DNA from 4 places in the Nocardia pseudovaccinii genome. Region 3 is predicted to be linked to each of the others. Evidence: riboswitches for the same ligand, from Rfam matches in the RefSeq annotation. Region 3 holds a riboswitch; each other region holds the start of a gene.
The links. Region 3 has a riboswitch for S-adenosylmethionine ahead of metX (homoserine O-acetyltransferase MetX). Riboswitches for the same ligand answer to the same signal wherever they lie in the genome.

Region 1 (5,563 bases), 1.5 Mb from region 3:
GATGGTGGCGGACGGGCAGTGGACTTGGTGCGCCGCCGGTCGGGGGCTGCCCGGGCTCGATGGGATTCCGTACACGAACTATCTGGGGTGGTTCGCGGTGGCGCTGGTGATGGCGTTGCTGCTGACCGGCTTGGATCGCGTCGCGGGGGCGGGGAGTGCGAATACGTTCGCGCCCGCGGCAGAGCGCCTGCTGTCGACAGCGCAGACACCGGCGAGAGCCTCCGATGCGGCGCAGGCTGGAATACCGGCGCTGGAGTTGGCAACGCCTGACTCGACCAGTCCGGAGCACGGATCCCGAGGGCCGGTATCCCCGATCTCGGCAGACGCGGTGGTCCCGGTAGGGGTGTTCATGTGGACCTGGCTCGGTTCGACGCTCGCGCACGCTGCGTTCCTCGATCTGCCGTATTCGGCCTGGTACGGGTGCGTCGGGCTGGGGGTGCTCGGCGTGCCGCTGCTGGTGCGATCGGTCGCGGCCCGGCGGGGCTGAAGCGATGCGGACCAGCTGTCCGATACTTCGGTCGGCGTACGTTCCGCCCGTCGCGTGGCAATTCGGGGCGAGCGCCTGGCACGATGTGAGCCGTGCAGCCGAGTCCTCTCACCGCGATGCCCGACACATCGGTTCTACCGCCACGTTCTCCCCGGCCCGGAGCACGGGTGGCCGCGGCAGTACTGCTGGCCGCGATGCTGGTGCCCATGCTCGCGGGCTGCCTGCGGGTGCAGGTGTCGATGGGTGTGTCGTCCAATGACCGGGTCTCCGGTCGGATCGTGGCCGCGGTGGTCCCCGCGGACGCCAACGACAAGGGCCCGCAGCTGAAGGCGCCCGATTCGCTGGCCGCGAAGGTGCGGGTCGAGCCGTACAGCCAGGACGGCTATGTCGGCAGCAAGGTGTTCTTCGAGGATCTGTCCTTCGGTGAGGTCGGCCAGCTCGGCGCGCTCTCCGATCAGACCCAGGGCATGTTCAACCTGTCGTTCCAGCGCACCGGCGACCTGGTCAGCCTCAATGGCCGGATCGATCTGAAATCCGTTCCGCCGCACGGTTCAGATGTGCAGTTCACCGTGGCTTTCCCGGCCCGCGTCGCCAAGACCAACGGCAATCGCGAGGACGACTCGACCGTCTCCTGGAAACTGCCGCCCGGCGATGTCTCTACCGTGCGCGCCGAGGTCAGCTACGCGGACCCGAATACCCGTTCCTTCGCGGGCTGGGCAGGCATCGTCGGCGGTATCACCCTCGCCGTCGCCGCCATCATCGCCGCCATCGCCTATATGGACCGCAATCCGGCACCGCCCGGTGCGCCGGAAACCAACTTCTCACCGAGCCATCTGTGGCGTTCGCTGACCCGCCGCTGACGCGAACCCTGCGCGCGGGCGCGGCGATCGCCGCGTGGACGGGTGCGGGTATCGCGCTGTTCGGTTGCGGAACCGCGTTATTCAACCGCGTGACGGTGCGCAGGCTCTCGGCCGGACCGAATACGGTGATCGAGCCGGTGTCGGTGTGTATCCCGGCGCGCGATGAGGCACAGCGACTGCCCGAGCTGATCGATGATCTCCGTGGCCAGGTGGGCGTGCCGCGACTGCGGGTGCTGATTCTCGACGACGCGTCGTCGGACCGGACCGAAGCGGCCGCGCTCGACGCGATTGCAGGCGATTCGCGCTTCACGGTGTTCCGCTCCGAGGCCGAACCCGCACCCGGATGGACCGGGAAGGCCGCGGCCTGCGCGCGACTGGCCGAGTTGGCCGATGCCACTGTGCTGATCTTTCTCGATGCCGATGTGCGGCTGGCACCGAATGCGATCGCCGCGGCGGCCGCCGAATTGCGCCGCAGCCGAGCCGCATTGTTGTCACCGTGGCCGTACCAGGTGACCGAATCGCTGGCCGAGGCGCTGGTGCAGCCGCTGCTGTGCTGGTCGTGGGCGACGAGCCTGCCGATCGCGGCCGCCAATCGCAGCCTGCGCCCCTCGACGGCCGTGGCCTGCGGCCAGTTCCTGGTGTTCGACGCCACCGCCTACCACGCCATCGGCGGGCATGCCGCGGTCGCCGCGAGCCCGACCGAGGACCTGGATATCGCTCGCGCACTGCGTCGCTCGGGTCGCCGGACCGCGCTGGTCACGGCAGGCCGAGCGGCGAGCACCCGAATGTATCGTGGCGCAGCCGAACTGGAGACCGGTTACAACCGCTGGCTGTGGTCCGCCTACGGCGGCACGACAATCGGCGGCGCGGCGGTGGGAGCCGTTGCGACACTGGCCTACTGGGCGCCCCCGCTGGCGGCGATCGGCGGCCGAGGCTCGGTACGCATCGCCGGTCTCATCGGCTACGGCGCCGCGGTCGCCAGCCGCCTGCTCGCGCGCTCGCTGGAACGCGGCACCACGACCCGCACGGACGCCCTTGCGGCCCTGGCACATCCGATCTCCATCGACGCCTACCTCCGCCTCTGGACCCGCTCCCGCCGAGCCCACCGCACCGGCGCGCTGACCTGGAAATCCCGCCCCCTCGCCCCCAACCACTGATCAAGATCAGGTGGAATCCGTGGCGGCATCGCCCGAGTAGACCCAGCCGCCAGTGCCACCTGATCTTGATCGGTGGGGCCCGTGGATCAGCGCACGGTGGTGAGTCCTACGGTCGGGAGGAAGAAGCAGGACTTGGTGCCGTTGTCGACGGTTCCGAAGACTGCGGCGAGTACCGTGCCGGATCCGGTGTCGACCGGAACCGCGCGCACACCGCCGACCGGGAATATGGCGAAGAAGTCTTGGACGGCGCGTTCGGCCAATGGCCTTATCTCGGCCGGGGTTTCGGCGGGCACCATCGTGCGGACCACATCGGAGATCGATCCCATGGCGGTGATGCCGCTGCGGCCATTGGCCAGGTTGACCCAGGCGACGTTCATGCCCGAAGCATTCGTGCCGTCCGCGCCGAGGCCGTAGGGGACGAAGGTGAACATGACCTGGCCCGCCTTGACGGCGGCCGGGTCGAGTCCTGGAATGGCCACCGTGGTTTTGGGCCACGGCCCCGGGACCGCGCCCGCCACCGCGGGCACCAGACCGAGGCTGCCGGTGTCGGAGCAGAACGGCGCGACCGCCGGGTACAGGAACGGGTCGATGCCGAAGGTGCGCAGCGCCTCCACGACGGCTCGGTAACCGGCGAACAGATCACCGGGTGCGGCTTGGGCCGACGGTGCGGTCGCGGCCGGAACGGCGGGTGCGGGTATCGGCGCCGGACCCGCGGCGGCGATGCCGGGGGCGGCGAGAGTCATCGCGGCCGTACCGGTCGCGATAGCGGTTAGCGTGATCAGACGGCGCAGCAGGGTCACGGCGGACCTCCTCATCGTCGGGCACGAATCGAGGTCCGAGAGTACTCCGGCAAACCTTCGCAACAGCGTCTATTTCGGCAGGCGACACGTTCGCGCCGCGCGTCCCGATGGACCGCCGCGGCGATCCGCGGGCGGGCGAACCGGACGAAGAGCACGCGGAAAACTTGGTTCGAAATGCCGCGATCCACCGCACGACCGAGCCAATAGTGCCTGCTCACGACCATGCAAACAAGGTCTGCGCTCACGCTGATTCGTACCCTTGTGCCAGACTTCGCCTGCTTCGCATGATATTTCGGCTAGACCCATTGACCGACCCGTGCTCGGCGTCGGACACACCATCCAGAGCGACCGAGAGACCTGGCTCATCGACGTCGCAGCAACCCCCCGGTCACCGGGTGCGGGTGCTTCCGCCGGGAACGATGGAGGAACCGAAATATGAGCGCATCCGTCGCATCCGATACTCCGGTATCGGATGTCCCGATACCGGCTGCACCCACCGCCACCGTAAGCAGTACCGACGAACCGGCGATCGCCAAGTCCTGGCATCCGTGGCGCTGGGTCGTCAGCGCCATCGCGCTGGTGCTGCTCGCGCAGTTCGTCCACGGACTGGCCACCAATCCGGGCTGGGATTGGTCGACGTTCGCGAAGTACTTCACCGCGAAATCGGTGCTGTCGGCGCTGAAGGTCACCTTGGAGCTGACCCTGTGGGGTACGGCACTCGGATTCCTGATCGGTACGGCATTGGCGATCGCCCGCCTGTCGAATAATCCGGTGCTGCGGGTGATCTCGTGGGTCTATATCTGGGCGTTCCGCTCGATTCCGCTCATCGTGCAGCTGCTGTTCTGGTTCAACATCGCCTACCTTTACCACACGCTTTCGCTCGGAATCCCGTTCGGCCCTTCCTTTCTCACCTTCGAGGTGAACGGGGTGATCAGCGGTTTCACCGCGGCGGTCATCGGACTCGCATTGCATCAGGCGGCGTATGCGGCCGAGATCATCCGGGCCGGATATATTTCGGTCGATCCGGGGCAGCTGGAAGCAGCTGCGGCACTCGGCATTCCACGGGTGCGCCAGTTCCGCACGGTCATCGTCCCGCAGGCCATGCGCTCGATTCTGCCGAATGCGACCAATGAGGTGATCAGCCTGTTCAAGGGCACCTCGATCGTCTCGGTCATGGCGATCGCGGAACTCTTCTACCAGGTCCAGGTGATCTACGGCCGCAACGGCCGGGTGGTGCCACTGCTCATGGTGGCCACCGTCTGGTACATCGTGCTGACCACGATTCTGTCGGTGGTGCAGTTCTATATCGAACGCCACTACGCCAAGGGCGCGCACCGCACGCCCCCACCGACACCGGTGCGGAAGGTCTGGCGCCGGTTGCGCGAAATCGCCGAAATCGGTTCCGCAGCACCACGCGGAGCGACTCGATGAGCGCGCCGGTGGCCCCGGCTCCTGCGGTACAGGTGCGCGGGGTGCGTAAGTCCTACGGCAGCACCGAGGTACTCGGTGGCATCGACCTCACGGTCCACGCCGGTGAGGTGGTCACTGTGATCGGACCGTCCGGCTCCGGCAAGTCGACGCTGCTGCGGGTGGTCAACCACCTGGAGTCGCTGGATGCGGGCACCGTGCACATCGACGGCGAACTGATCGGATATCGGCTGCGTCGCAATAAGTTGCACGCGCTGTCGGACCGCGAAGTGCGCAGACAGCGCTCGCATATCGGCTTCGTCTTCCAGCAGTTCAATCTCTTCCCGCATCTGACGGTGCTCGACAATGTCACGCTCGCACCGATTTCCGCGCGGGGTCGCCCGCGTGCGGAAATCGAGGCCGAGGCACGGGATCTGCTCGAGCGGGTCGGTATCGGCGACCTGACCGACGCCTATCCGCGGCGGCTGTCCGGCGGACAACAGCAGCGCGTTGCCATCGCGCGCGCGTTGGCGCTGCGACCGCCGGTGATCCTCTTCGACGAACCCACCTCCGCGCTGGATCCGGAGCTCGTCGGCGAAGTCCTCGATGTGATCCGCGATCTCGCCGACGGCGGGACCGCGCTGGTGATCGTCACCCACGAAATCGGTTTCGCCCGTGAGGTCGCCGACACCGTCGTATTCCTCGACGGCGGCGTGATCGTCGAACAAGGTCCGCCCGCCGCCGTACTCGACAACCCGCAACACGCGCGCACCCGCGCATTTCTGTCCCGAGTCCGCTGAGCGCGGTGCGCGCTCCACGATGAACAGGTATTCGATGAAGCTCTCTGCCCTG
Region 2 (5,563 bases), 2.0 Mb from region 3:
CGGTTACCGACATCGCGGATGGCCCACTGCTCCAGCGTGTTGGCGATCATGTCGACCTGCTTGGAGTGCCGGCGCGCGGCCTCGGAGCCCTCGTCGTAGTCGATGTCCTCGGGATCGACGATGACCTCGATGGTCGGGGAATGATCGAGTTCGCGCAGCTCGAGCGGGGTGAACTTGGCCTGCGCCGGGCCGCGGCGGCCGAAGACGTGCACCTCGATCGCCTTGTTGGCCTTCAGGCCGTTGTAGACGTTCGGCGGGATCTCGGTCGGCAGCAGTTCGTCGCCGGTCTTGGCCAGCACGCGCGCCACGTCGAGTGCGACATTGCCGACACCCAGGACCGCGACCTTCTCCGCCTCCAGCGGCCAGGTGCGCGGCACGTCCGGATGCCCGTCGTACCAGGAGACGAAGTCCGCGGCGCCGTAGCTGCCGTCGAGGTCGATGCCGGGGATGGGCAGCGCGCGGTCGGCGTTGGCGCCGGTGGAGAAGATCACCGCGTCATAGAACGTGCGCAGATCGTCGAGGGTGATGTCGGTGCCGTAATCGATATTGCCGAGCAGGCGGACCTGCGGCTTGTCCAGCACCTTGTGCAGGGCGGTGATGATGCCCTTGATGCGCGGATGGTCCGGCGCGACGCCGTAGCGGATCAACCCGAACGGCGCGGGCATGCGCTCGTACAGGTCGATGCTCACCTCGGCATCGGACTTCATCAACGCGTCGGCGGCGTAGATTCCGGCCGGCCCCGCGCCCACGATCGCGATGCGAAGCGGGCGAGGCCCCGCGGTGTGCGCGCCAGGCCCGGAGGAGGCAGCTTGCGTAACCACGGAGGGCCCGTGCGCACCGCTAGTCGACTCAGCACTCTGTTCGGTCATCTTTTACGCGCACCCTTATGGTCGAAATAATTACGGCGTCAGTCTTAGCTTAGGCTAACTTGACGCACCCTCTCGGTCGCATCTGCTGATGCGAACAGGCGGCCATCTCGGCTATGACAGCAGGCCGCAGTCTCGCGATTCTATCGGTGGCACAGCGCGCACCCTGCGGCGGTGCGTACACCGGGTGTTTGCTGCCCCGGCCCACCTACCGTGACTACCCGCTCTGCGCACATCTATCAAATCCGCGCGGCACGCGTCTCGGGGCCGAATGCCGGATACCGCCGTCCACCAGGGATGATCGACCCATGACAGAGCAGCAGGGCACCGATGAAGAACCCGTAATCGAGGTCGATCAGACCGATCGTCGCTCCATCGCGCCGTTCATCGCGGCGGCCGTCTTCGCCGCTGTCGTGCTGGTCGCGATCGTGCTCGGTGCGGTGCTTTCGCCCGCTGAGAAAAATGTCACAGAATCGGACAAGATCGCGGCCGCGGTGCAGCGCTACGCGGAGGCCCGCGCCACCACCGACAGCACGCCGCCGCCTGCCGTGGCCTGTCCGGGCTTCGACGAGAGCAAGACGCCGCTCGCCGGTCAGTTCGGCGGGGCCGCGGCCGGAAAGTCGATCAAGGTGACCAAGATTGAGAATGCGATGGTCGACGGCGATAAGGCCAAGGCGACGGTGACCATCGCGGTCGACGGCCGGGAAACCCCGGCAACCTGGAATCTGACCCGCTCCCAAGACCGATGGATCGTCTGCGGTTGATTCCTTGTGCGCGGTGCGAAATGGGGTTTGACATGGCGGCCCCTACCCAGGCAATCTCATTTTCAGGTCATGAGTACCAGCGCCAAGCCCCGGCTGGCTGGTCGGCAACCCTCCTCCGCGGTGGGGTGCTCCGGGTGACGACCTGGCCGTGTACCGAAACCCAGGTGCGGCAAGCGTGGATTCACAGGAGGATCGCATGACATATGCCGGTGACATCACCCCACAGCAGGCGTGGGAGTTGTTGCAGGACAATCCCGAAGCTGTCTTGGTAGACGTGCGCACCGAGGCCGAATGGCGTTTCGTCGGTGTGCCGGATACGACCTCGATCGAACGGCCGACGGTGCTGATCGAATGGGTCGACAGCAACGGCGCCCGCAACGGTGAGTTCGTCGAGCAGCTGACCAAGGCGCTGGAGGGGCGGGATCCGGCCGCACCCGTCGTCTTCCTCTGTCGCTCCGGACAGCGTTCCATCGGTGCGGCGGTCGCCGCGACCGGGGCCGGCATCGCCCCGTCGTTCAATGTGCTGGAGGGCTTCGAAGGCCCGATCGATGAGCTCGGACATCGCGGCGGCTCCGGCTGGCGCGCCATCGGCCTGCCCTGGCGGCAGTCATGATCACCGGCGGTTCGTTCGACAAGCCGCTGCCCGAGGGCGTCGGTCCCGCGACGCTCGGCGTGCGAGGTGGCCTGCGCCGCTCGGGATTCGAGGAAACCGCCGAGGCGCTGTATCTGTCCTCCGGTTTCGTCTATGAGAGCGCCGAGGCGGCCGAGGCCGCGTTCACCGGCGATATCGAGCATTTCGTGTACTCCCGCTACGGCAACCCGACGGTCGCCATGTTCGAGGAGCGGCTGCGTCTGATCGACGGCGCCGAAGCATGTTTCGCTACCGCGAGCGGCATGTCGGCCGTATTCACCGCGCTCGGTGCGCTTCTGGGCGCGGGCGATCGACTTGTGGCCGCGCGCAGCCTGTTCGGCTCGTGCTTCGTGGTCTGCAACGAGATCCTGCCGCGCTGGGGCGTGGAGACGGTCTTCGTCGACGGCGATGATCTGGATCAGTGGGAGCAGGCGCTTTCGGTGCCGACCCAGGCCGTGTTCTTCGAGACACCGGCCAATCCGATGCAGACGCTGGTCGACGTGCGCCGGGTGACCGAACTCGCACACGCCGCGGGCGCGAAAGTGGTGCTGGACAACGTCTTCGCCACGCCGCTGCTGCAGCGCGGTTTCGAACTCGGTGCGGACGTGCTGGTGTATTCGGGCACCAAGCACATCGACGGTCAGGGCCGGGTGCTCGGCGGTGCGATCCTCGGCGCCCAGGACTACATCGACGGTCCGGTGAAAAACCTTATGCGCCATACCGGTCCGGCGCTGAGCCCGTTCAACGCGTGGACCCTGCTCAAGGGCTTGGAGACCATGCCGCTGCGTGTGCGCCACTCGACCGAATCCGCACTGCGCATCGCCAGCTTCCTCGAGAGCAACAAATCCATCTCATGGGTGCGCTATCCGTACCTGGAGTCGCATCCGCAGTACGACCTGGCGACCAGCCAGATGAGCGGCGGCGGCACCGTGGTCACCTTCGAACTGAACGCGCCGGAGGCCGAGGCCAAGAAGCGCGCCTTCGAGGTCCTCAACCGCCTGCGCATCATCGATATCTCCAACAACCTCGGCGATTCCAAAACCCTCATCACCCATCCCGCCACCACAACCCACCGCGCCATGGGACCTGAAGGGCGCGCCACCATCGGCCTGTCCGACGGTGTCGTCCGGATCTCGGTTGGGCTCGAGGATGTCGAGGATCTGCTGAGCGATTTGGACTACGCGCTCAGCTAGACGTGACGTTGGTGGCCGGTTTCCGGCGGCAGGCGCCGCCGGAAATGCGGCCGACCTTCTTTACATAGACGTGGATCAGGTGCCAGGACCAGCGGGCGATGATCGCCGCTGGGCACCTAATTCGCAGGTTTCGGCGAAGAGTTCTGCGCCCATTTGGTCGTACCGTCGGGCGCGTTGAGCGTCTCGAACAGTTCCACGGCCGAAAGCATCAGGACCGGTCCCCCGGCAGCAATTGTCCCCAGAATGCCGCCGATCCCCGCACCGGCGATCGCGGCAGGTATGCAGCCGACCGCGAACAGCGGCAGGCCCACAATGCATCCGGTGACGCCCCCTACGACCAGGCCGATCACGGTGCCGACCCATGTGCCGAGCGTGGCGGCGAGCCCCAATCGGGTCGAGAACTCCGCCATCGCGGCCTGGTTCTCGACCGGCGATGCGATCGGCGTCGCGGTCGGCGCGGCGGCGGGTCTCAGCTCACCGGGCGTCAACCGCAGCTCCTTCGCGTCTTTGCTGAGTGTGGAGTCGACTGTGAGCACCTTGTCGCCCACGGTGAATCGCGTTGGCATGACCAGCACGGGTGCGCCGCTCTCATCGCGAATCGTGAACGAGCTGTGCTCGTGGTCGAGTTCGAAGGTCCCTCCCGAGAGCGTGGTTGTCACAACACGTTCCACCGAGGTGACCTTGTACTCGATGTCATGTTCGGCGGGCGCTTCCGCGTGGGCGGTTACCGGCGCGATTGCCGCAACACATGCGATACCGATCGCCGCGATGCGCGAGGTTTCGATCACGAAATGTCCTTTTCTATTTCCTGGTCGGGCATGTTCTATTTCCTGGATCAGGCATGCGAGACGGACCTGCGCATCCCGATTGTCGTTTCACCGCAGGGCATTCCGGTCCCGAGCCAGCAGCGGTCGGCACCGAAGAAATCGGCGAAGTCCTCGATCAGCTCGAAACTGGAGATGGCATCGATGTCCACGCCTCAGTCGCCATCGTGCCCATCCGAGAAGTAACTGGGGACGCACGCGCGATCCAGCCGGGCGGGATACGGGTCGCCCAATCGGACCGGTAGGTGGCCCTTCCGATACGCACGGTCCACGTGGATCTGCGATAGCGGTTCGGAACCGAGTGCCCGGAACTCCCACCGTGATCCCGTGGCATCCGGTTGCCAACCGTCCGGATCGATCGCGTACACCCGCTGGACCAGTCGGTCGACGACGACGATGGCGTAATGGGCGTTGTGTCTCGCGGCGGTGCTCACCCGCCACCATCGCCGATCTCGCTCGTAGAGCACTTCGGACGACCGGAGCGCAGACGGCCCGGCATCCGGCCACGGCTGCGAGATGATGAGCGCAATACGTTCACCGACCGCAGTGAGGGTGCCCCAGCGCTGATAGGTATGCGCCCGGTCCAGGCCAGTGACGGCGGCGACGTCGCCCAGCCCCGCCGTATGGTCGAGGGCGGCGGCGGCAGCTTCCAACATCCCGGCGTCGATCTCGTTCGCGAGCACACTGTGCACTCGCAGCAGGGCCAGTTGGAACTCGCGCGCCTGCACGAATTCCAGCTCACCGTCTTCATAGCGTGTCCAAGCCTGTGGTCCGAGCCCGCTCAGCTGGCCGGCAAGTCCGACGAGAATGGTCCGCACGGATCGTGACAGCCATAACCGTTCAGTTGCCCACATATCACGAGAAAAGGCATACCCGCCGCCTTCTACTTGCACATCGGTCATAGCCAAGGACTCTAGCTCGGAGATCCCCCCAGTTCACAGATTTACCGGATCGATCTTAATTAAATTTGCCCCGAATAGCCCTCTGATAGCTAGATATTCGCTATCGGCCAAGCGGTTGGTTCGTGGCTACCTCTTGCTCGATCTCGAAAGACACCAGCCGAAACGGTCTTCCGGTCCACGACTTCGGCTCGAACAAAACCTGGACCCCCGATAGCAGACCTTGGGCGAAGCGAATGCCCGATGCCCTCCCCCAACCGATCGGCCAGCGTAACGATATGGCATCCCACCAACGACGTCTGGGCATATGTGCGTTCCCGAACACTGTCGATGCTCGAAAAGGGAGTACACACTGATTGCGCCACCGACGAATCCGATGACATCCA
Region 3 (5,563 bases):
GGCGTCGGGAAACCGGTGCTGTACACCGTGTTCAAGACTCGCGCGGAACTCGTTGCGGCACTGCTGGAACGCGAACGCGAACGCGGTCTCGAGCAGGTCGCCGCGACCCTGCCCACCGATCTGCTCGGTGCCGATCCGGTGACTGCGGCCTCGGCCACGGTCGAAGCGTTCGTCGGTGTCGCACTGGAGAATCCGACGCGCTGGCGCCTGATCCTCGCCACTCCCGGCAGCGCCCCCGACGAATACCGTGCGGCACTCGCCGATTCCCGCACCGGCGTCTTCACCCAAGCCGAATCCCTGGTCCGCGCGGGCATCGCACTCGATCCACGTTGGGCGGGAATGGATTCCGCACTACTTACCAATGCGGTACTGAGCGTCGCCGAGATGCTCGGCAGGCTCGCTGTCAGCGCGCCGGACGAGTACCCGCGCGAGCGATTGGAAGACTTCGTCCACTCCATCGTCCAACTGCTCGTCGGCGCCCCCGCCGCACAGTCGACCGAATGATGGGACGCCGAACTTTCAGCTGTTGCGACCGACTCGCGCCAGTCGCATTGTTTCGGTGAGCAATTTGGATACGGCGGCGGCTTCGGTGAGGAAGCCATCGTGGCCGTCGCGGGAGTGCACGATCTCCAAGCCCTCGCAGCCCGGTAGTCCGTCGGCCAGTTCCTGTTGAGTTCGCAACGGGTACAAGCGATCCGAGTCGACGCCGCCGACCACGCACGGCACCGGGATGGCGGCGAGGGCAGCTGCGATGCCGCCGCGCCCGCGGCCGATGTCGTGTCGGTTCATCGCCTCGGTCAGCAGCACGTAGGTGGCGGGATCGAAACGACTGCAAAGCTTTTCGGCCTGGTGGTCCAGATAGCTCTGTACCGCATAGCGGCCGCCGTTGCGCGGATCCTCGTCGCCCTGCGCGTTGTTCTCGAAGCGGTGATCGAGTTCGCCCTCGGTGCGGTAGGTCAGGTGTGCGATGCGGCGGGCGATGCCCATGCCGGTCGTCGGGGCGCGATCGGTGTCGTGGTAGTCGCCGCCCTGCCAGTCCGGATCGGCCTTGATGGCGGCGATTTGCGTTGTCTGCGTGCCGATCTGGTCGGCGGTGGCGCGTGCGCCGACGGCGAGTACCAGCGCGGAACCGACCCGTTCCGGCGCGCCGGCCATCCACTCCAGCACCCGCATGCCGCCCATCGAACCGCCGACGACGGCGGCCAGCCGTTCGATGCCGAGCAGATCGAGCAGCGCCGCTTCCGCGGTCACCTGATCCCGGATCGAGATCTCCGGAAACCTTGCGCCCCAAGGCTTTCCGTCCGGCGCCAGCGTCGAGGGGCCGGTGCTGCCCTTGCAGCCGCCGAGCACATTCGTCGCGATGACGCACCATTCGTCGGTATCCACCGGTGCGCCCGGCCCGACCATGCCGTCCCACCAGCCGGGCAGCGGATGGATATCGTCGGGCACCCCGACGACATGCGAATCGCCGGTCAGCGCGTGCTCGACGAGCACCACATTGTCCAGTGCGGGGGAGAGCTCACCCCAGCGCTGCACGGCCAGATGAACGTCCGGGATGACCGCGCCGGTCTCCAGCCGCACGTCCCCGATGGCAATGATGCCGAGCCTCCCGTCCGGCGGTGGCAGTGCCACCGCGGACGAACGCGCGGTACGAGGGTCGGTCACGGTCACGACTCCGCCTCGCTGGCGCTCGGCTCCGTCGCGACCGAGGGTGCTGTGTCGATGGTTCGCTCGCTGCGCTCGCTCACGACTCCGCCTCGCTGGCGCTCGGCTCCGTCGCGACCGAGGGTGCTGTGTCGATGGTTCGCTCGCTCACGTCGTCGCCGCCGTGAAACCAGCCCGCTGAGGACAGTGCGTCGCCGATGCCGGGGGAATCACGAGGGAACGCACATCCTCGATGTTAGCTACCCGACTGAACCGGGCCGCGGTCCGGTAGACCGGGAGTGTGGCCGCGGACGCGATGGGGTCACTCATGTCGTGCTCCAAAGGGTTGTTCGCCAGCAGGTCTTATCGGGATCTGGGTAACGGACAACAACTCATCGGAAATACCTCCTGAAGTGCGCGCTTGCTCTCGACCATCGAAAGCCCGGTCATCACCCGGAGCACCCCACCGCTGCTGGAGGGTTGCCGTCCAGCAAGCCGGGGCTTCGCGCTGGCACTCATGACCTGACGGACATGGTAACCGCCGCGCCGTCGGCGACTGAAATCCGTTACCGGTTGTCCACCGGTTCGGTCGCGGGCTGCCCGGTGCACACGCGCATGAACTCGTCGAACGACGTGGTGAATCCGGTGCGGGCCTCCGCGGCGGCCGCAGCGGTGTCCTCCGCGTCGAAGATCGAGTTCTGGCACTCCATGCTGAGGTGGCCGATCAACTGCCAGGCGCCGACGACCAGTCGCACCGGCAGCGCGTCGGGCTGGGTGCCGAGCCGCTCGGCGATCGCGTCGGCGATCGCGGCGTTCTTGTCGTCGGCCAGTTCCATGCTCTGCGCACTGACCGTCGGACTGCTGCGCAGGATCCGCTGCATCTGCTGGAAGCGCCGGAACGACAGCGGTCCCTCGGTATTCACCGCGGCCTGGTCGACGACCAGCAGGAAGGCCTCGCGCAGCGATCGCAGCTCATTGCCGGTGACCGGGAGTCCACGCAGGCATTCGGCGATCGCGAGTCCGAAGTCCTTGACCGGCCCGAGGACGATGGCTTCTTTGCTGTCGAAATACCGGTTGATCGTGCGCGGGGACACATCCGCGCGGTCCGCGATCTGTTCGACCGTCGTCGCGTCGAATCCCTGTGCGTCGCACAGGTCGAGCGCCACCTCGATGATGCGCAACCGGGTCTGCTGCTTCTTGCGCTCGCGCAGCCCCGGGCTGCCGGGCGCACTGGGCCCTGGGTTCGCTGGGGCGCGCACAGCGTCCTCGGCTGTGGCGCTCGCGCCGATCGGCGTCGATGACTCGAGCATGCCCTCATGTTAGCGCAATCGGGACGGTTTGTGTCTTTAACAGCCAAATGTCGTAGTGCGACATTTTTCTCTTGACGACAAATGTCTGCCCATGACAGGATGGCTGCACGAACTTCGGACGAGGAGACCAAGGTGAGCGAGACTGCGACAGCGGTGGAAGTTCTGGAGAAGCAAACGAGTTCGGCACGCTGGTGGGCCCTGGGGGTGATCGCATTGGCCCAGCTCATGGTGGTTCTCGATGCCACCATCGTGACCATCTCGCTGCCGTTCGCCCAGCAGGATCTCGACATCAGCGACGGCAATCGGCAGTGGATGCTGACCGCCTACACGCTGATCTTCGGCGGGCTGCTGCTGCTCGGTGGACGGATGGCCGACTACCTCGGGCGGCGTCGGATTTTCATCGTCGGCCTGGTCGGCTTCGCGGGTGCGTCCGCGGTGGCGGGCCTGGCGCAGAACGGTGCTGAGCTGTTCGCCGGACGGGCACTGCAGGGTGCGTTCGCGGCGCTGCTCGCGCCCGCGGCACTGTCACTGCTCTCGGTGACCTTCACCGAGGCCAAGGAGCGTGCGACCGCGTTCGGCGTCTTCGCCGGTATCTCCGCGGGTGGTGCGGCACTCGGCCTGATCGCGGGTGGTGCGCTGACCGAATACGCCTCCTGGCGCTGGTGCCTGCTGGTGAACACCCCGATCGCGCTGCTCGCGCTGCTCGGCGCGCTGGCCTTCGTGGTCAAGGATGTGCCGACACCGCGCACCGGCGGCTATGACGTGCCCGGCGCCGTCACCGTGACGCTCGGTCTGATCGCCATCGTGTACGGATTCAGCCGCGCCGCCGAGGACGGCTGGCTGGCCGGCAGCACCCTCGGGCTGCTCGTCATCGGCGTCGCCCTGCTGATCGCCTTCGTCGCAATCGAGCGTCGTTCGTCGAATCCGCTGCTGCCGCTGCATATTCCGGGTGAGATCAACCGCGGTGGCGCCTTCCTGGCCGCGCTGCTGATCCCGATCGCGATGTTCGCGATGTTCCTGTTCCTGAGCTACTACTTCCAGATCACCCTCGGCTACTCGTCGCTGAAGGCCGGTTTCGCCTTCCTGCCGTTCCCGGCGGGCATCGCGATCTCCGCCGGTGTCACCAGCGCGCTGCTGCCGAAGCTGGGCCCGCGCCCGCTGATGGTGGCCGGGGCCGTGCTCGGTGTGCTGGGTCTGGTGTGGCTGGCACAGCTGAGCTACGGCGACAGCTACGCCGCCAGCGTGCTGCCCGCGCAGGTGCTGATCGCGCTGGGTATGGGCCCGCTGTTCGTCGGGATGCAGACCGTCGCGCTGCATCAGGTCGAGGAGGAGGACTCGGGTGTGGCAAGTGCGCTGTTGAACGCGGCACAGCAGGTCGGCGGCGCGGTGGGCACCGCACTGCTCACCACCATCTCGGTGCAGACGGCCAAGGCCTTCGCGCAGAACAATCCGGCGATGGACAACCTGATGGCCCGCGCTTCGATCCACAGCTACGACGTGGCGTTCTATGTCGGCGCCGGATTCTTCCTCGCGGCAATTCCGGTGATCGCGTTGATGATTCGGGACAAGCCGGAAAACCTGATCGAGGGATCCGAGGAAGACGTGCGGATTCCGGTCGCGGTCTGACCCTGAAATAGCGATGTCCGGGTGTCCGATGGGATGCCCGGACATCGCTATTTCGGCAGGGTCCGACCTACTTGTCGGTAACAATTTCGGGCGGCTTCACATGGGGGGCTGCCCGCGCGGTGAGAACAATGGCAGCAGTACGCTTGTCTTGTTTGCACCACTCGTCTCGCGGACAACGCGGGACATATACGTTGTCTGTTGGAACAGCTGGGGTCCGCTCACAAGCGTGTTCGCCTGGCCGTGCAATAAGGGCACCATCCTAGGAGGACACGAAGATCCATGTCCAAGATCAAGGTTGAAGGCACCGTCGTCGAACTCGACGGCGACGAGATGACCCGGATCATCTGGCAGTTCATCAAGGACAAGCTGATCCACCCGTATCTCGATGTGAACCTCGAGTATTACGACCTCGGCATCGAATATCGGGACAAGACAGACGACCAGGTCACGATCGACGCCGCGAACGCGATCAAGGAGCACGGTGTCGGCGTCAAGTGCGCCACGATCACTCCGGATGAGGCCCGGGTCGAGGAATTCGGCCTGAAGAAGATGTGGCGCTCGCCCAACGGCACCATCCGCAACATCCTCGGCGGAACCATCTTCCGGGCGCCGATCATCATCTCGAATGTGCCGCGTCTGGTCCCCGGCTGGACCAAGCCGATCATCATCGGCCGTCACGCGTTCGGCGACCAGTACCGCGCCACCGACTTCAAGGTGTTCCAGGGCGGCACCGTCACCCTCACCTTCACCCCCGAGGACGGCAGCGAGCCGATCGTGCACGAGGTCGTGCAGATGCCCGAGGACGGCGGCGTCGTGATGGGTATGTACAACTTCAAGAAGTCCATCGAGGACTTCGCGCGGGCCTCGTTCAACTACGGCCTGCAGCAGAACTACCCGGTCTACATGTCGACCAAGAACACCATCCTCAAGGCCTACGACGGCATGTTCAAGGACACCTTCCAGGAGGTGTTCGACGCCGAGTT
Region 4 (5,563 bases), 1.8 Mb from region 3:
CCTCCGATACCGCCGCCAGCACCGGCGCCAGGCGCGCGTCGAGCTGCTCCTTGGCGGCCCGGGCCGCGGCCTGCGCCGCCTCGGTCATCGCCGCACCGAGCCGCTCCGGATTCGAGCGCTTGAACGCCTCCGGCGCCACCCACACATCCAGCGGAATGCCCGCCGAATTCGCCGTCACCCGAACCAGCTGATCCTGGGACCAGCCCTGCACTGTCAGGTTGGCCAGCTCGGATTTCGCCGCGCCGAACTGCTCTAGCTGCCGCTCATAGACATCGGACATCTGGTCGACTCGGCCGCGCATCCCGTCCGTCCAGGACTGGAGCGCGTCCCGCTCTGCCGAATTCATTCAGCCGCCTTTCCGTTCCCCCCGCCCCGGCCGGACGAGTGCCATCACCCTTCTAGACGCAAGGGCTGGAGTGGCGGTTCCGTGGTGGCGCAAATTGTTCGGTGAATTCTTCAGAGCGAAGCCTGCGTGCCCGAGGGATCACGCCAGCCTGGCCGAATCCGCTTGCGAGGTCCCGCGCATGTTCTTCCGATGCTCGTGGATTCATCCGGTCCTCGGACCGCGTCGGCCGATGCCGCGCGGCGGCTACGACTGCGCGGGCGGCTCCGATCAGCCGATCGAGCAGGGCGCGGCACCGTCGTTGGCATCGGGGCGGGCAAAGGGACGGGTCTCGGGTGTCGGATTCCAAAGTCCGTCAGTACTGGCGTATTTCCACGACGCCCCCTCGTCGACCAGGGTGGCGATGGCATCGACCAGCCGATCCACATCGCCGGAGCTGGTACCGAGGCCGATGCTGGCACGCAGCGCACCGTCCAGGCCGAGCCGCTCGAGCAGCGGGTGCGCGCAGAAGCGGCCGTCGCGAATACCGATGCCGTGTTCGGCGGAGAGATAGGCCGCGACGTGTCCGGGGACGAATCCGTCCAGGGTGAAGGCGACGATGCCGACGGTGTCGGGGCTGTCGTCCCAGATGCGCAGCAGGCTGACACCCGGAATCGCGGACAGCCCGGCGCGCAGGCGATCGGCGAGCCGTCGCTCATGCGTGGCAAGGGTTTTCGGATCGATCGCGCACAGCGCGTCACATGCGGCGGCGAGTGCGGCCGCGCCGAGGACATTCGGCGAACCGGCCTCGTGACGCTGCGGTGCCGATGCCCATTCCGCGCCGGTAGTGGTGACCTCGCGGACCGCCCCGCCGCCCGCCAGATACGGTTCGGCGGCATCCAGCCAATCCCGGCGTCCGACAAGCACTCCCGCGCCGAACGGTGCGTAGAGCTTGTGACCGGAAAAGGCGAGGTAGTCGATTCCGGTGGCGCGCAGGCTGATTCGACGATGCGGTGCCAGTTGCGCGGCATCGACCAGTATCCGCGCACCGCACTGGTGCGCGATGGTGGCCAGGCGCTCGAGCGGCAGCACCTCACCGGTCACATTCGACGCGCCGGTGACCGCGAGCAATGCCGCCGGCTTACTGCACAATTCGGCGATCAGCTGACGGATCGTCTCCTCGACGGTCGCCGCGGCCTTGACGACGCGGCGACCGCGCCGGGTCCAGGGCAGGAAGTTCGCATGATGTTCGATATCCAGCACCACGGTGTCGCCGGGCACACAGGCGGCGAGCAGATTCAGCGAATCGGTGGTGTTGCGGGTGAACACCACGACCTGGTCGTCGGCGGCGTCGAGGAAGCGGGTGACCGAACCGCGCGCGGCCTCATAGCACTCGGTGGAGATCCGCGAGGCGTAACCGGCGCCGCGGTGCACGCTCGCGTAGAACGGCAGCAGCTGCTGCACGCGGTCGGTGACCTGCGCCAATGCCGGTGCGCTAGCGGCGTAGTCGAAGTTTGTGCAGGTGGTCGTTCCGCCCTGCACGAGCGGCACCTGGAGGTCGTCGCCGGAAACCCGGGCGAGGGAAGCACAGCTCTGCTCAACTACAGCGGTCATCACAAATCCCATCGGCTGTAGGACCCGAAATCAGGTGATCATCCGAGTCCGCGCTTGCCGCACCCGGTCGGGCTGCGGCCTGGTCGTCACCCGGAGCACCCCACCGCGGAGGAGGGTTGCCGACCAGCTAGCCGGGGCTTGACGCTGGTACTCATGACCTGAACCGAGATTGGCAGATGCCGCACCGCCCTGTCAACCGGCTCCTTTCTGCATATACATGCAGTCTAATAAATAACCTTGCAATCCAGGGTGATGTGCGGTCTGATCGAGAGGTGACGCTTTCCCTGCTGCTCAGCTTTGTCGGCCTGTGCATTCTGCTGTCGATCACGCCCGGCCCGGATTCGTTCCTGGTGCTGCGATTCTCGATCGTGGACGCGCGCCCTGGCATTGCCGCGGCGATCGGCTCGGCATTGGGCGGGATCGTGTGGGCGGTGGTGGTCGCGGCGGGCGTCGCCGCCCTGCTGGAACAGTCCGCGACCGCCTACCGGATGCTCAAGGTGATCGGCGGAATCTACTTGGTGTACTTGGGCATTCGCGCGCTGATCGATCACCGCAAGCAGCGCAGAGCGGGCACCGCCGCGGCGTCCGGGCAGTCGGCCGCGGGGGCCCCCGCCTCGATCCGATCGGCATTCGCCGCAGGCCTGGTTTCGTGCATGTTCAACCCGAAGGTCGGGCTGTTCTACCTGGCGGTACTGCCGCAATTCCTCACCGATGTCACGTTCTCGAACACTCTCGCGCTCGGGGCCATCGAATGCTCCATTGCCGCCGTCGAGATGATCCTGCTCGCCGTGCTGGCGTCACGAGCGGTTGCGATGTTGCGCCGCCCACAGGTTCGCGATCGGCTCGAACAGATCAGCGCGGCCGTTCTCGCCGCACTCGGCATCGGCACGGCCGCTTCCGCCGCGTGATCCGTCATGCGCCTGGCCGGTCGCCACCGACCAGGCGCACGGCGTTACCGGTTCGGCTGAATCTCCTTGCGCCACAGCAATAGTGACGCTATCAACGAGATGACCGACGCTGCCGTGAGCCACCAGAACGCTTGCCGGAACCCGTCATCCACCGACAATCCCGCAGCGGCCGCGCGATACAGCACCACCGCGAGCAATGCCGCTCCGATCGACCCACCGACCCGCTGCAGAATATTCACGAACGATGCCGCATCCGGCAGCTGCTCGGGCCGTGCCGCGGCGTAGGCCGCAGCGATGATCGGCACCCCGGTCAATCCGGTCGCCACGCCGCGGATCAATAGAAGTGCCTGCACGACAACGGGATTCATCGAAGCATCGCCGAGCGCGAACGGCACGGTGACCGCGGCCGTCACTACACTGCCGACCACCGCGACCACGCCCCCGCCGTACCGATCGGTCAACCGGCCGCCGATGGGCAACGCGATGATGCCACCGATCCCGAAGGACATGAGCAACAAGCCCGTCGCGATGAGACCGTCGCGGTGCAGCACTTGAAAGTACAACGGCAGCAATAGCATTGCCCCGAACAGCGACGCACCGGCGAAGAAGTTCGCCACATTCGCCGTCGCGAATACCGGATGCCGGAACAGTCCGACATCGAGCAGGCTCCCGCCACCACCGCGCACCGACCGCACCACGAACAGGCCGAGCGCCAGCACCCCGACCACCACCGACACCCACACCGTCGGCGCGGAAACGCCACCGCGACTGCCGAATTCGCCCAGCCCATAGACCAGCGCCGACAGCCCGACCGCGATCAATGCGAATCCGGTGGCATCGAATCGACCGCCGTTGCCCGACGCCTGCGCCCGCGGTAACAACCGGCGCCCCAGGACGAATGCCACCAGCCCGAACGGGATATTGATCAGGAACAACCACTCCCAGTCCAGATTCGCCAGCATGACGCCGCCGATGGTCGGCCCGACCGCGGGCGCTGCGACCACCGCGATGCCGACGACACTCATCACCCGCCCCAACCGCTGCGGACCCGCGACCTGCCCGAGCAGCGTCTGCCCTGCGGGCACCAATAGCCCCGCGGCCAGACCCTGCGCGATCCGAAAACCGATGAGCCAGCGGATATTCGGTGCCAGCGCACAGAGTCCGGAGGTCACCGTGAATCCGGCGAGCGCGGTCAACCAGACCCGGTCCATTCCGAATTGCCGTCCGAGCCAACCGCACAGCGGCAGCGTGACGGCGAGTGCGAGCAGATACCCGCTCGCGATCCACTGGGCACTGTCCAGCGCCGCACCGAGATCCGTCGCGATGGAGTTCAGCCCGATATTCACCAGCGACGTGTCCAACATGCTCATGACGGCGCCGAAGACCACCACACCGGCCACCCGCCAGACCTGCGCGGGAATGGGTTCGAGTGCGGGCGCGGTGGCGGCGACTGCCGTTCGGGTATCCGACATGGATCCTCCGCTATTTGTAGACAACCTAGATTGCGGAGATTATCAACAATCTAGCTCCTCAACAATAGATACAATTACCGAATGCCCGCTGACCACATTCATCCCCGCGGCCTGCTCCGCTTCCCGACGTACGCGCTCGGCAAGCTGCACAAGGCCGTACACGCCGAGATGGGCACGTCATTGCGTGAACACTGGGTGCTGGTCTGCCTGGAGGAATTCGACGACCTGTCCCAGCAGCAGGTCTCCACCGCGCTCGGCATCGACCGCAGCGAGGTGGTCCGGCTGATCGACGGCCTGGAGGAGTCCGGATTCGTCACCCGCACCCGCGATTCAACGGACCGGCGCAAATACCGGCTGTCCATCACCCAGGCCGGACGCGCCGAGCGCCGCAAGACCGATGAACTCATCGAAGAGGCCGCCAAGCGGGTGCTGTACCGCCTCGACGAAGACGAGCGGCAGACCCTGCACCGCCTTGCATTGAAGGCGCTGGGCGAAGAACTCTGACCGATACCGCAGGTACCGTAGACAGTTGGTCACCGTGGCGTTTGCCCACTGGTAACCCTGCTGTGAAACAACAACGAGGAAGCGCTAGGCAGGTCTATGAGAGGTGGGCAGGACGTGATGCTGCGGCCGCAGGTCGACACCGCGGCGGGCACAGACCCGACCGACGGGCTCCGCACGCCCGAACCCTTGCTACGCGCCGCACTCGCGCCGCAGGCCAGGACCCTTGTCGACATCCTCAACAGCACCGCGCAAGCCCACCCGGAGGCGCCCGCGATCGATGACGGTCGCGTGGTGCTCAGCTACACCGAATTGCTGGCCGAAATCGACGCCGGAGTCGTGCGCTTGACCGCCGCGGGTGTGCATCCCGGCGACCGCGTCGGCGTGCGCATGCCGTCGGGCACGCATGAGCTTTACGTCACTATTCTGGCGATCCTTTTTGCCGGTGCGGCGTACGTCCCGGTGGACGCCGACGATCCGGACGAGCGCGCCCGGCTCGTCTTCGGTGAGGCCCGCGTCACCGCGATCGTGACCGCGGCAGGCATCGAGCCGACGGCCGTCGAACGGCCCGAGTCCGCTGACGCCTCGACGGTTCGCCCCACCCCCGGCGACGACGCGTGGATCATCTTCACCTCCGGATCCACCGGAACCCCGAAGGGCGTCGCGGTCACCCACCGCAATGCCGCCGCCTTCGTCGACGCGGAAGCGCGCCTGTTCCTGCCGGATGCCCCGATCGGACCGGACGA

Region 1: another riboswitch for S-adenosylmethionine. It lies ahead of ACQPZ2_RS32515 (amino acid ABC transporter permease); the one in region 3 lies ahead of metX (homoserine O-acetyltransferase MetX).
Region 2: another riboswitch for S-adenosylmethionine. It lies ahead of ACQPZ2_RS04245 (rhodanese-like domain-containing protein); the one in region 3 lies ahead of metX (homoserine O-acetyltransferase MetX).
Region 4: another riboswitch for S-adenosylmethionine. It lies ahead of ACQPZ2_RS03425 (aminotransferase class V-fold PLP-dependent enzyme); the one in region 3 lies ahead of metX (homoserine O-acetyltransferase MetX).

What each region holds. Positions count from the first base shown of each region.
Region 1 covers NZ_CP192074.1:7,220,256-7,225,818, forward strand. The annotation lists gene ACQPZ2_RS32495 (carotenoid biosynthesis protein) at 1-487, shown strand, start outside; gene ACQPZ2_RS32500 (LppM family (lipo)protein) at 604-1,347, shown strand; gene ACQPZ2_RS32505 (glycosyltransferase) at 1,356-2,504, shown strand; gene ACQPZ2_RS32510 (hypothetical protein) at 2,591-3,304, opposite strand; SAM riboswitch class I at 3,637-3,730, shown strand; gene ACQPZ2_RS32515 (amino acid ABC transporter permease) at 3,740-4,735, shown strand; gene ACQPZ2_RS32520 (amino acid ABC transporter ATP-binding protein) at 4,732-5,511, shown strand; gene ACQPZ2_RS32525 (ABC transporter substrate-binding protein) at 5,531-5,563, shown strand, end outside.
Region 2 covers NZ_CP192074.1:926,747-932,309, reverse strand. The annotation lists gene ACQPZ2_RS04255 (FAD-dependent oxidoreductase) at 1-821, opposite strand, end outside; gene ACQPZ2_RS04250 (Rv0361 family membrane protein) at 1,175-1,630, shown strand; SAM riboswitch class IV at 1,696-1,812, shown strand; gene ACQPZ2_RS04245 (rhodanese-like domain-containing protein) at 1,827-2,243, shown strand; gene ACQPZ2_RS04240 (O-succinylhomoserine sulfhydrylase) at 2,240-3,454, shown strand; gene ACQPZ2_RS04235 (hypothetical protein) at 3,571-4,242, opposite strand; gene ACQPZ2_RS04230 (hypothetical protein) at 4,290-4,430, opposite strand; gene ACQPZ2_RS04225 (hypothetical protein) at 4,434-5,180, opposite strand; gene ACQPZ2_RS04220 (hypothetical protein) at 5,554-5,563, shown strand, end outside.
Region 3 covers NZ_CP192074.1:8,734,589-8,740,151, reverse strand. The annotation lists gene ACQPZ2_RS39490 (TetR/AcrR family transcriptional regulator) at 1-504, shown strand, start outside; gene metX (homoserine O-acetyltransferase MetX) at 520-1,632, opposite strand; SAM riboswitch class IV at 2,057-2,167, opposite strand; gene ACQPZ2_RS39480 (TetR family transcriptional regulator) at 2,211-2,954, opposite strand; gene ACQPZ2_RS39475 (MFS transporter) at 3,087-4,580, shown strand; gene ACQPZ2_RS39470 (NADP-dependent isocitrate dehydrogenase) at 4,860-5,563, shown strand, end outside.
Region 4 covers NZ_CP192074.1:762,897-768,459, reverse strand. The annotation lists gene ACQPZ2_RS03430 (YbaB/EbfC family nucleoid-associated protein) at 1-346, opposite strand, end outside; gene ACQPZ2_RS03425 (aminotransferase class V-fold PLP-dependent enzyme) at 614-1,936, opposite strand; SAM riboswitch class IV at 1,982-2,095, opposite strand; gene ACQPZ2_RS03420 (LysE family translocator) at 2,209-2,844, shown strand; gene ACQPZ2_RS03415 (DHA2 family efflux MFS transporter permease subunit) at 2,889-4,316, opposite strand; gene ACQPZ2_RS03410 (MarR family winged helix-turn-helix transcriptional regulator) at 4,398-4,820, shown strand; gene ACQPZ2_RS03405 (Pls/PosA family non-ribosomal peptide synthetase) at 4,938-5,563, shown strand, end outside.